3 regions of the Flavobacterium sp. CECT 9288 genome follow, and region 1 is predicted to be linked to each of the others. Evidence: riboswitches for the same ligand, from Rfam matches in the RefSeq annotation. Region 1 holds a riboswitch; each other region holds the start of a gene.
The links. A riboswitch is a leader RNA that binds a small molecule or an ion and turns the genes downstream of it on or off. The one in region 1 is predicted to bind S-adenosylmethionine.
Positions count from the first base shown of each region.

Region 1 (4,289 bases):
ATATAAATATTGAAAATATGACAATACGCCCGCTATTAATAATGATAAAACTAATAGTAGCAAGGTAGATGTTGTCATGTAGTGTTTATTAAAATATTTTAAATTTGAAAACTTAAATGTAATCTAGAATTCAATAGAAGTGTAGAATGAATTAAATACTCATTTCACAAAGCTAGGTAAGCATTCCTCCACACACATTCAGTACTTGCCCTGTAACATAAGCACTCATATCCGAAGCAAAGAAAAGACAAGCGTTAGCCACATCCTCTGTAGAGCCACCTCTTTTTAACGGAATTCCATCTCTCCAACCTTTTACAACATCTTCGTTTAACTTTGCAGTCATTTCGGTTTCAATAAATCCAGGCGCAATTACATTACAACGAATATTGCGAGATCCTAATTCCAGTGCTACAGACTTTGAAAAACCAATAACTCCAGCCTTAGATGCTGCATAGTTCGTTTGTCCTGCATTACCTTTTACCCCTACCACTGAACTCATATTAATAATTGAACCAGCACGTTGCTTTAAAAAAGTACGTTGAATCGCTTTTGTCATATTAAAAACCGATTTCAAATTCACATCCATCACGTTGTCAAAATCTTCTTCGGACATACGCATCAATAAATTATCTTTTGTGATTCCAGCATTATTAATCAATACGTCAACCGTTCCAAAATCGGCCAAAACAGCATCCACAAATGTTTGCGCTTCATTAAAATCTGCAGCGTTTGATTGATATCCTTTTGCTTTAATACCTAGAGCGTTTAACTCATTTTCTAAAGCCATCGCAGATTCTACTGATGAACTATATGTAAAAGCAACATTGGCTCCATGTTTAGCAAAAACCTCTGCAATCCCTTTTCCAATTCCGCGACTTGCGCCTGTGATAATGGCAACTTTTCCTTCTAGTAATTTCATATTCAAAAATTAGTTTATTTTTTATTTGAAGCTATTCCTGCTATTCACTGCAATCTTTTAGGTCCGCTGTCGCTTACCCAAAAGGATTTCCGTTGCTATCAGGGCTAAAAACGACTTGCCAAATATATACTATTTCCTTTTTTAAAAAAAATTTAGCTTTGATTATGAACAATAATTTTTACAATTAAACCTTCAAAAAACGATATGCTAGTTTATCCCAAAAAGCAGCATAAATGGCAATCAATGTAAATACTAGCAAAAACAAATGATACCACGCATTACTTAAAATATCTATAAAATTTAATTTACCATTTGCATAGTTTAATATCAACAATATCTGAGCACCATATGGCAATATCCCTTGTATTACACACGAAAAAATATCTAATATAGTAGCCGATTTTTTAGCACTCAACCCGTATTCATCATTAATTTCCTTTGCAATGGGCCCGGTAATAACAATAGAAACCGTATTATTTGCAATAGCTAAATTTGCAAAACCTACTAATACTCCAATTCCTGTTTGTGCTGATTTTTTACTTTTAATTCTTTTCTTTATCTGATTCAAAACCCATGTAATACCACCAGCTGTGTCCACCATAGCTGCTAATCCACCTGTAAGCATAGAAAGTAAAAAGATATCTGTCATACTCGTAAATCCTTCATAAATTTTCTGAGTAAACTCCATTACTGTAAAAGAATCATTATAAAAACCAATAAAACCCGCAATTATGGTACCTAATAGTAAAGTGTAAAAAACGTTGACACCTACAACTGCTAAAATTATCACTAAAACATAAGGCAAGATAGCCCATAATGAATAATCACTTTTTGCAATATCCACAGAAACAACATCTGAATTAAATCCCAAATAAAAGAAAATTAAAATAGTTACAATTGCCGCCGGAAGCGCGATAAACAAATTAATCTTAAACTTATCTTTTAAATCACAACCTAGAGATTGAGTGGCAGCGATGGTAGTGTCTGATATCATTGATAAATTATCTCCTAACATAGAACCGCCTAGTAAAGCACCTGCTATCAATGGCATAGAAGCACCACTTTTATCAGCAAGTGATATCGCAATAGGTCCTATTGCAACTATAGCTCCAACAGATGTACCTGTAGCAGTTGATAAAAACGAGGCTATCAAGAAAATCCCCAATGGAAAGTACGCTACATCAATGGTATTAATACCTAGGTTCACTACTGCATCAACTCCACCCATTGCCTTACTAACAACTGCAAAAGCGCCTGCAAATAAATAAATCAAACACATGGTTATAATTTTACTATCACCACAACCAGCAATTAAAGTATCAACTTTATCTTCTGTACTGTTTTTAAACAAAATAAAAGCAGCAACAATGCCTACCAAAACAGCAACAGGAGAAGGAAAAGCATAAAAATCATTAAGCAAAATACCTGCTCCTAAAAAAGTAAAAATAAAAATAAATAGCGGAATCAATGCAAAAGGATTTCCAGATTCCTTAGTAAACTTTGTCATAAAAATAATTTTAAATTAAGTGTTATGACGAAAAACAAAGCTGGTATTGGGAATGTAAACAACATTTTTTCCAAAAGATTTGGCTTATCGTTTTAGCACCTTGCTTGTTGTTGCAGGTTGCTATCCTATTGAAGGATTCGTGATAACGGGTGCAAAAGTAATTAATATTTTATGATAAACTAAACAAACACTTTAAAATTTAAAATATTATGCAATATTTAACAAACGGAACTTTATTTAAAATTAAAAATCTCATAAAATAAAGTGTTATCAAATTAAAAATTATCATAAATTAAACTATTTTAGATAAACATAGTCTAATGAATATCAAAATAAATAATATAATTCATATAATATTAACATTAATTGAATAATTATGAAAAAATTCATATTATTAATCGGCTTAATTTTAGTTCTAAGTTGTAGTAAAAATGATGACGCAAATGAATATGTGGCTATTGATCCCTATCCTAATATTACAACAACATTTACCGGCAAAATAAATGTTAACAAACTAGATAATTATTCGAACCAAACGATTCCTAGCTATATCACTAAAGATAATACTGCAGGGAATGCCATTACAGATAAAGGCGCTACTTTAGGACGGGTCTTATTCTACGATAAGAATTTATCGTCAAAAAATACCATCTCCTGCTCCTCTTGTCACATTCAAGCAAATGCTTTTGGAGATGTTGCAGTAGCTAGTACAGGAGTAAATGGAACAACTAGCAGACACTCCATGAGATTGATAAATACTAGATTTTCAAATGAAAATAAATTCTTTTGGGATGAGAGAGCTTCAACTTTAGAAAATCAAGTAACCCAACCTATTCAAGACCATATTGAAATGGGCTTTAGTGGTACACTAGGCGATGGCAACTTTACTGCGTTAATTACTAAACTACAAAACATAGGGTATTATAAAGAATTGTTCAAGTTTGTATATGGATCAGAGGATATTACTGAAAACAAAATTCAACTTGCTTTATCACAATTTGTAAGAAGCATTCAATCATTCGATGCAGAATATGATGTGGGTCGCGCCCTTGTTGCAAATGACAATCAACAGTTTCCTAATTTCACAGCTCAAGAAAACCAAGGTAAAAATTTATTTTTAACACCACCTGTTTTTGACGCTACTGGAAATAGAACTGCTGGAGGAGTAGGTTGTGCGGGTTGCCATCAAGCTCCTGAATTTAGTATTGACCCAAACAGTAGAAATAATGGAATAATCGGGATACTAAATGGAAATGGAATTGACATCACAAATACTAAATCTCCATCACTTAGAGACTTGGTAAAAGCAGATGGAAGTACCAATGGCGCTTTCATGCATACCGCAAATTTGAATACGCTTCAAAATGTAATTGGCCATTACGGCACAATAAACCTAGCACCTGGAAATACAAATCTTGACGCTAGGTTAAGGCCAAATGGTTTTGGTCAAAAATTAAATTTAAATGCCTCAGAAGTAGACGCTTTAATCGCCTTTCTAAAAACCTTAACTGGAACAAATGTCTATGTAGATACAAAATGGTCAACACCTTTTAAATAACATAAAAGTCCCCAAATGTAGATTTGGGGACTTTTAATTTTTAATCAAAATGAACTTAAAAAGCTACATTCCATCTTGGTAATCTTCCATTTTCATCAAAGAAATTTTGTAAAATTACACCTTCAACTGCAGTTGGAATTCCTTTTGAGTCTGTATTAAAAGTTTCATACCAAACTACTTCAAGCGCGGTAATGTCTTCAATTTTCATTTGTGCTGGCCAAGAATATTTTCTTCCCGTTTTAGCAAATTGATGCCCCTCTACAATCTTGTCATAAAGTCCGCCATTTTTTGCTTTTAAAGCACCA
Region 1 is NZ_OU957226.1:1,656,888-1,661,176, forward strand. It holds gene LQ189_RS07225 (hypothetical protein) at 1-78, opposite strand, end outside; gene fabG (3-oxoacyl-[acyl-carrier-protein] reductase) at 173-919, opposite strand; gene LQ189_RS07235 (Na+/H+ antiporter NhaC family protein) at 1,104-2,426, opposite strand; SAM-I-IV-variant riboswitch at 2,481-2,577, opposite strand; gene LQ189_RS07240 (cytochrome-c peroxidase) at 2,803-3,984, shown strand; gene LQ189_RS07245 (hypothetical protein) at 4,040-4,289, opposite strand, start outside.

Region 2 (4,289 bases), 1.4 Mb from region 1:
TCAATTTAGCATGGTGAATAAAAGCTTCTTCGCCTTCTTTCAACGAAATCGAATTCACTACACATTTCCCTTGTACGACTTTCAAACCGGCCTCAATGATTTCCCATTTTGAGCTGTCAATCATAATCGGCACACGCGAAATATCCGGTTCAGCCGCAATTAAATTCAGGAATTTTGTCATCGCATATGCGCCATCAAGCATTCCTTCATCCATATTGATATCGATGATTTGTGCACCGCCTTCTACTTGCTGGCGCGCAATATCAAGCGCGTCATCGTATTTTTCTTCCTTAATCAATCGAAGAAATTTTCTCGAACCCGTCACATTGGTTCGTTCCCCTACATTCACAAATACACTTTCCGGCGTAATGATTAAGGGTTCTAATCCTGATAATACTAGGTTTCTTCTTTTTTCTGCCATTTCTTTATTTTGAGTTACTCCGTTACTAAGAAACTTAGACTGAGTTTTTATTTTTTTATTTATTGCAAAGTTTTCGAAACCTTACCATTTTATTTCAATTCATTTTTGGGCGTGTCCCTCCAAAAAAAGTCGGGTCGGGCTATTCGTTTCAAGTCCTCAATCAATTCCGTTAGCACTCCATTGACCAGCGGGCTTTCCACTACTATCCCTCACGCGGGCATTATGCTAACAACACACTTCTTTTTTATATTGATTCTTCCGTTTCTTTATTCTTCATTTTTTTATATTCTTCATTTTTGTCATTCTGAGGAACGAAGAATCTAAACAAGTCGCTCACATAATAAAGATTATTCATTCAGTTCGCTATCACTTGGGCGTTCGTTCCTCAAAATTGCAAGCTGTACTTTAAATAAGTTTTATCGCTGAATAAAACTATTTTACTTACCTATACTTCCTTTGACTTGCGTAATAGATGCATTGGAATAAAATATCATAATCGCTATCACTGCCATTTTGATTTTTCTAGATATCGACTAGTTACATTTCCATCGTATACATAATATTTAGTCCAAGTAAAACCATTTTTAACAAGAGTAAGGGAATCGGGCTTCAATTCTTTATCTAAAAAAATATAATTCCCTTTCGGATTATTTAAATCATACTTCACTTTGTAAAACTTATTTAAAATTTCATCTCCTCCCATCGTATTTCTCTGAGAGATAAACTTACCATCCACATAAAAGCAATAGATTAATAATCTTTGTCTACCGACCTTTTTAAACTTCGTTGTTAAACCAATTGCTTCGCCCTTAAATGTTTCTTTGTAGGTATCAAACTTTGTTTTTCTCGAGATATCAAATAAAATATATATTATTGCCAAGGTAAGAGAACATAGCAGTATCCATTTCAAATTCTTAAAATTATCAATAGTCTTTTCCTCCATTTTTTAATAAACTAAATTATCTTAACATTACATCACCGCGGTCGAAACCCTCGGTTTGTATTCCTTGGCGATATCGGCAATTAATTTGATGTGTGCTGGTGTTGTTCCGCAACAACCGCCTATAATGTTGACCAAATTATCATCGAGATATTCTTTGATAAAAGCTTGCATCTGTTCTGGTGTTTCGTCGTATTCTCCAAAGGCATTAGGTAAACCTGCATTAGGATGCGCCGACACGTTGAAAGACGTGTTTTGCGACAAGGTTTGTAAATACGGCTTGAGCAAATCGGCACCGAGGGCGCAATTGAATCCTACACTCAACAACGGTATGTGCGATACTGAAACTAAAAAAGCCTCAACGGTTTGTCCCGAAAGTGTTCTTCCGGAAGCATCGGTTATCGTACCAGAGACCATAATAGGAATATCAAGATTGCGTTCGTCTTTTACTTCTTCAATGGCAAAAAGTGCTGCTTTGGCATTTAAGGTATCAAAAATAGTTTCTACCAAAAGTAAATCGCAACCACCATCCATAAGCGCTTCTACTTGTTGCTTGTACGCAATGCGCAAATCATCAAAAGTTACAGCTCTGTAACCGGGATCGTTTACATCTGGTGACATGCTTGCTGTTCTGTTCGTGGGTCCAATGGAACCCGCTACAAAACGAGGTTTATCTGGATTTTTAGCGGTAAATTCATCGGCTACTTCGCGGGCTATTTTGGCCGACTCATAGTTCAATTCATACACATATTCTTCCAGATAGTAATCGGCCATACCGATGGTGGTTCCTGAGAAGGTATTGGTTTCAACAATATCAGCTCCGGCTTCAAAATATGCGGCGTGAACGTCTTTTATAGCTTGTGGCTGCGTGAGCGACAATAAATCATTGTTTCCTTTTAGCGAATGCGGAAAATCCTTGAAACGTTCTCCTCTAAAATCTTCTTCGGAGAAATTGTAACGTTGCAACATGGTTCCCATAGCTCCATCAAGGATGAGTATGTTTTTTGTAATGGCTTCGTGAATGCTTGACATAACTTTTTATTTCTTGTATATCACAATTTGAAATGGTGATTTTTACTTTTGATTAGTATTTCCAAAAGTTCCCAATTTTTCTTTATAGCCCTGATGGCAGCGGCATCCTTTTTATTCGCCTTTTTTCGGCGAATAAAAAGATATAGCGAACAGCAGGAACGATCATGGCTGAAAAGCGCCATTAATCTGCTCTAAAAAATTCGATATGTTGTCAAGAAAAGGTTTGAGAAATACTGTAGAAGTATTCTTGTGTTATCTATCTTTGATACTGGTTGTATAAAGTAGAATGTAGCACCTTCTTTAAAAATAAAGGGTTGCTAAGGTTTCATTGGGTCTTTTCCCTCCGCCTTTCGTGATAACTTTCAATAAATATAGGAACAGTGCAAAGGAACGACATAGCGCTAACAATTGCAAGTATTTTTTTTAAAGATTGTAGCTTAGTTTGTTGCAAAACTTTAAAATAAAAAAAGGTTCTGAATTGCTAAGATTTTAACCAACCTTAGCAATTCAGAACCTTTGTGACGCTGCAACTTTATTTACACGATTGCTTTTACAACCGCTTTTGGAGCTTCTTTACGAGTTCCGTCAAAACCATCTACACCAGAAACGGTAGTGTATTTTAACACATAACGCTTTCCTGGATTAATGATTTGGTAGGCCGCTTGACACATTAATGTGGCTTCGTGGAATCCGCACAAGATTAATTTTAATTTTCCTGGATAGGTATTTACGTCACCAATGGCGAAAATTCCAGGAATATTGGTTTGGTAATCTAAGGAGTTGTTTACTTTGATGGCGTTCTTTTCGATTTCTAATCCCCAGTCGCCGATAGGACCTAACTTTGGCGTAAGACCAAAAAGCGGAATAAAATAATCGGTTTCGATGGTGCGTTGTGCTCCATTTTCCTCGACTACAACTGCCTCAAGATGCTCAGCTCCTTTTAAGCCAACTACTTCACCTGGCGTAATCATTTTTATTTTACCTGAAGACTTAAGCTCTTGTACTTTTTCTACCGAGTCTAAAGCACCACGAAACTCATTGCGACGGTGAATCAAAGTCACTTCTGAAGCTACATTTGACAAAAAGATACTCCAATCTAGAGCTGAATCACCACCTCCAGCGATAACCACACGCTTGTCACGGAATTTCTCTGGATTTTTAATGAAGTATTTAATTCCTTTGTCTTCGTAAAATTCGATATCCTCAATCAATGGCTTTCTTGGTTCAAAACTACCTAATCCACCAGCAATAGCAATAACTGGAGCATGGAATTTCTTGCCTTTGTTTGAAGTCACAATAAATGTTCCGTCTTCTTGTTTTTCGATGGTTTCTGCACGTTCACCTAAGGTAAAACCTGGTTCGAACTGCTTGATTTGCTCCATTAAATTATCTACTAAATCACCAGCCAATACTTCTGGAAATCCAGGAATATCATAAATAGGCTTTTTAGGATATAACTCTGATAACTGCCCACCCGCTTGTGGTAAAGCATCTAAAATATGGCATTTTAATTTTAATAATCCTGCTTCAAAAACTGCAAATAAACCTGTTGGCCCCGCGCCAATAATGAGTATGTCTGTTTTAATCATTTTGATTTAATTTAGTATCCTTTGTTTTGCTTCCAATTGTAATTGTAGGCTGTTATGGAAATTGTTAATTGTGTTTATCTATGTTATTGTAATGAACCTAGGTGCTCAATCCTTTAAATTTTAATTGAGTACAAATATCACCATTCTGTTTAGTTAAAAAAACAGAAATCGATTATTAAGAACTATTACATCTTATCTTTTTTCTAGGAACTTAAGATTGTGTCTTGTGCTTACTTTGCTTTAAGCGTCTCTGTGATTTCATTCATTTTCTGAACTTTTTCCTCAAAATTTCCTTTCAGTGTTTTGC
Region 2 is NZ_OU957226.1:296,472-300,760, reverse strand. It holds gene metH (methionine synthase) at 1-421, opposite strand, end outside; gene LQ189_RS01295 (hypothetical protein) at 924-1,364, opposite strand; gene LQ189_RS01290 (homocysteine S-methyltransferase family protein) at 1,392-2,393, opposite strand; SAM riboswitch class I at 2,643-2,755, opposite strand; gene LQ189_RS01285 (NAD(P)/FAD-dependent oxidoreductase) at 2,930-3,982, opposite strand; gene LQ189_RS01280 (bifunctional precorrin-2 dehydrogenase/sirohydrochlorin ferrochelatase) at 4,213-4,289, opposite strand, start outside.
Region 2: another riboswitch for S-adenosylmethionine. It lies ahead of LQ189_RS01290 (homocysteine S-methyltransferase family protein); the one in region 1 lies ahead of LQ189_RS07235 (Na+/H+ antiporter NhaC family protein).

Region 3 (4,289 bases), 1.4 Mb from region 1:
CAGTATAAATTCCGTCAACGTGTGTGTAATTTTGTAATTCGTCGGCATTTAAATAATTCGCAATCAACGAAGCGGTATAATTACTACCGTTTCTCCCTAGAGTTGTAGTATCATTATTGGTCGTAGAACCTATAAAACCTGTGATTATACTTACTGTATTTTCAGTGTTTTGCTTAAAAAAAGCAACCACATTTTTCTTCGAAAGTTGTTCTAAGGGTTGTGCATCACCAAATTTAGCATCGGTTTTTATCAATTCACGCGTATCTGTAAAACGAGCATGAATTCCTTTTTCTATCAAGATTGCCGTCAGTAATTTTGCCGAAAGCAATTCGCCTTTTGACAAAATTTGGTCTTTGATCTTTTTACTGTAATCGCCTATAAGACTTACACCTTCGAACAATTTTTCTAAAATAGTAAACTCCTCAGACAAATCAACAGCTTCATAAACGTTTTGCTGGTATTTTTTAAAATCTTCAAAAAGAGGCTTGTAATCTCCGTTTTGAGAAGCAATGGTTAAAATTTGTTCCAACTCATCCGTTGCATTACCACGTGCCGAAACTACAATTGCTATTTTTTCGCCTTGATTTACTTTGTCTATTATTATGGCAACCACCTTATTTATACCGTCACCATTTGACAACGATTTACCTCCAAATTTTAATATTTTCATTGTGTTGTGTGTTTGTAGCTTAGAATAAATCCTTAAGCAAATTGTGTAATTGTTTGTATTCTATTAAAAAAGCATCGTGTCCGTGAATGGAAACTATTTCTTGGTAACTAACTTTTTTATTTATTTTTTGTAGTTGCTCAAAAGTGGTTTTGTTTTCACTGGCCGTAAAAAACAAATCCGAATTGATGGCTATGATTTGAATTTCTGCCGTTATAGCTTCAATTGTGTTTTCAAACGAAGTTCTATTGCGAGTGACATCAATGGTCTTTAATAATTGATTCATCATTTTGTAGGATGCCAATTGAAAACGCTGTTGCAGTTTTTCGCCGTGATGTAACAACCAACTTTCAACATTAAAAATGGCTAACTCTTCATTAGTAGTTCGTTGAAATTTTGCGGCAAATGATTCTGGAGTTCGGTAACACAACATAGCGTGCGCGCGCGCATCTTGAATTGGTTTAGATGAGTTATTCAGAATTTGTTCTTGCAAAAAACAATTGGCAATAAGCCAGTCTGTCGCTTTCCAATCGGTAGCAATAGGGATTAATTTTTGGGTAATTGTTGGTTCTAATGCAACCATTTCCCAAGCAATTCCGCCACCCACAGAACCTCCAATAATGGCATATAGATTTGTAACCCCAAGCAAATTAATGCCTTTTATAAAAATTCTAGCAATGTCTCTTGCTGTAAAATCAAGATAATTTTCAATTACAGATCCATCAAATCCATTTCCAGGAATATTAAAAGCAAGTACGGTATATTTTGTAGTATCAATAGTTTTGTTGGCGCCAATTAGGTCATTCCACCAACCATTATCGCCTACAACCTGTGAATTTCCGGTTAGCGCATGATTGACCAAAACGATGGGAGCTTTATGCAAAGGCAATCCAAAAACTTGATAACTTAAGTTTAGAGCATTATAAATTGCACCTGACTCCGTGGTGAAATTGTATATTGTAAGTGTTGTTGGTTTATTTTCCAATTTCAAATCTGTTATAATTAGGACTTGTGTTTGGAAATATTAGAAAGAAAGCTAGGTGTTATCTAGACAAATTCTTAGTGTTATCTTTCCACGATGGGCGTGGTAGAATGCAGCACCTTCTTCGATAAATCGAAGGGTTGCTAAGGCTTCATCGGGTCTAATCCCTCTGCCTTTCTTTATAACATTTCAATACTGTTGTGAACTTTAATGGTGCAAATAAAGCACTAATTTTTATTCTGAGCAAATTTTTCTGCAAAGTTTAGACTGAATTAATTTTGCGGTATTCGCAAAAGTATGCAAAAAGCAAGCTGTTTTAACAAAGAAATATGTCGTTTTAGACCAAAACTCCGTTAAAACAGCAACCATAATTTAAAATGTATTTCCTCACAAGTTAAAATACATTTGCAATCACTAGATAAAAAGGACATCATTTTCCTTAGAATACATTAAAAAAAGTAATGAATTTGGCACTGCCTTAAGTGCAATATCATCATTTGTATCCATCTCAAATCTAGGATGAACTAGCTCATTTACCACTGGAGCAGTAGTGTTACTTTTTTTTGACCCCCATAATCCTTGCCTTATTAAAAGGATTGCTTTACTAAAATAATTGTTGTTTTTCATTGTTGTTCATTTTAAGTTATTAATTGTGTACTGATTATTTTTCCTTTTTAGTATCAACTTCAATACCAGTTTTTACTATGATTTAATTTTTATTGTATTTTTTTAATCTTTTTTGTTCCGAATCTTGAAAAAGACATTCATCAAATGCTACTTTTTTATTCTTTAATAATTGAAAAAGTGCTAAAAGCAACAAACCCCTTTTAGATACGTATCCAAAAGGGGTTTAGTTTTATTAACCTGTCCTCTCGGGGTCACGATATATCAAATAGTACAACAGCACAAATAGGCGCTATTGCATTCATTTTTTGTTGGCATTTTAATGTGTTCATAAATTTTTATTCTTTGTGGTATTTCAAAAAAAAAGCTTCCCAAATACTGGGAAGCTTTACTATATAATTTAGTTCAAATTATGCAATAAGCAACCCTCAGGAGTTTTCCTGTGCGACCTTTAACATATTGCAAATAAATGATTTCATGATTACTTATTTTGATTGTCAAATATCGCAAATGTTTTTTAAAGTACAAAATTTTTATGTCGCTAATTTTGTTTTTAATTTAAAAAATATTTCTAAAAGATAAAACAGTAAAAAAAAGTTAAGATTAATATGCAATTCAAAATGGTTTCATACCTTTGCACCCAAATACAAGAGGAAAAATTTGAACTGATTGCAACCTCTTCATAATGAAATCAATTCATTGTGAATACTGAATAATTTTCAGTAAAAAAATGCTAAAGCAGGAACTCTCCTTTAGACCTTTTCAGCAATTATTTTTTCTCGCTTAATTTTATAAAATAATAAAACTTATGGCCTATTTATTTACGTCAGAATCTGTGAGCGAAGGACATCCAGATAAAATTGCAGATCAAATTTCAGACGCATTAATCGATAACTTTCTAGCATTTGATGCTGAATCAAAAGTAGCTTGTGAAACTTTAGTAACTACTGGTCAAGTTATTTTGGCTGGTGAGGTTAAATCAAATACATACTTAGATGTGCAAAATATTGCACGCGAAGTCATCCGAAAAATTGGTTATACCAAAAGCGAATACATGTTTGAAGCGAACTCATGCGGTATTCTTTCGGCTATTCATGAACAATCTGCTGATATCAATCAAGGGGTTGACAGAGCAAGTAAAGAAGAGCAAGGCGCTGGTGACCAAGGAATGATGTTTGGTTATGCAACTAACGAGACTGAAAATTACATGCCATTGGCACTTGATTTGTCTCACAAATTATTGCAAGAATTAGCTGTTTTAAGACGCGAAAATAACGAAATTACATATTTACGTCCTGATGCTAAATCACAAGTAACTTTAGAATACAGCGACGATAACAAACCAACTCGTATTGATGCGATTGTTATCTCTACGCAACACGATGATTTTGATGAAGAAGCTGCTATGCTTGCTAAAATCAAAAAAGATATTATCGAGATATTGATCCCAAGAATCATTGCTAAAAATCCTGAGCATGCTCATTTATTTAACGATGCTATTCAGTACCACATCAACCCAACAGGAAAATTCGTAATTGGAGGACCTCACGGAGACACTGGACTTACAGGAAGAAAAATCATTGTTGATACTTACGGAGGAAAAGGAGCTCACGGTGGTGGTGCATTTTCTGGAAAAGATCCAAGTAAAGTAGACCGTTCTGCTGCTTATGCAACACGTCATATTGCTAAAAACTTAGTTGCAGCTGGTGTTGCTGATGAGATTTTGGTTCAAGTTTCGTACGCTATTGGTGTTGCTAAACCGATGGGAATTTTTATCGAAACTTACGGAACTGCAAAAGTGAATTTGACTAACGGTGAAATCGCTAAAAAAGTAGAAGCTATTTTTGATATGCGTCCGTACTTCATCGAACAACGATTGAAATTAAGAAACCCAATTTATAGCGAGACTGCTGCTTACGGACACATGGGACGTACTCCAGAAACCGTAACTAAGACTTTCTCTGCTCCAGGTGGATTAACAAAAACAGTTGAAGTAGAATTATTTACTTGGGAAAA
Region 3 is NZ_OU957226.1:279,901-284,189, reverse strand. It holds gene thrA (bifunctional aspartate kinase/homoserine dehydrogenase I) at 1-670, opposite strand, end outside; gene LQ189_RS01220 (alpha/beta fold hydrolase) at 690-1,652, opposite strand; SAM riboswitch class I at 1,730-1,837, opposite strand; gene LQ189_RS01215 (hypothetical protein) at 2,064-2,276, opposite strand; gene metK (methionine adenosyltransferase) at 3,082-4,289, shown strand, end outside.
Region 3: another riboswitch for S-adenosylmethionine. It lies ahead of LQ189_RS01220 (alpha/beta fold hydrolase); the one in region 1 lies ahead of LQ189_RS07235 (Na+/H+ antiporter NhaC family protein).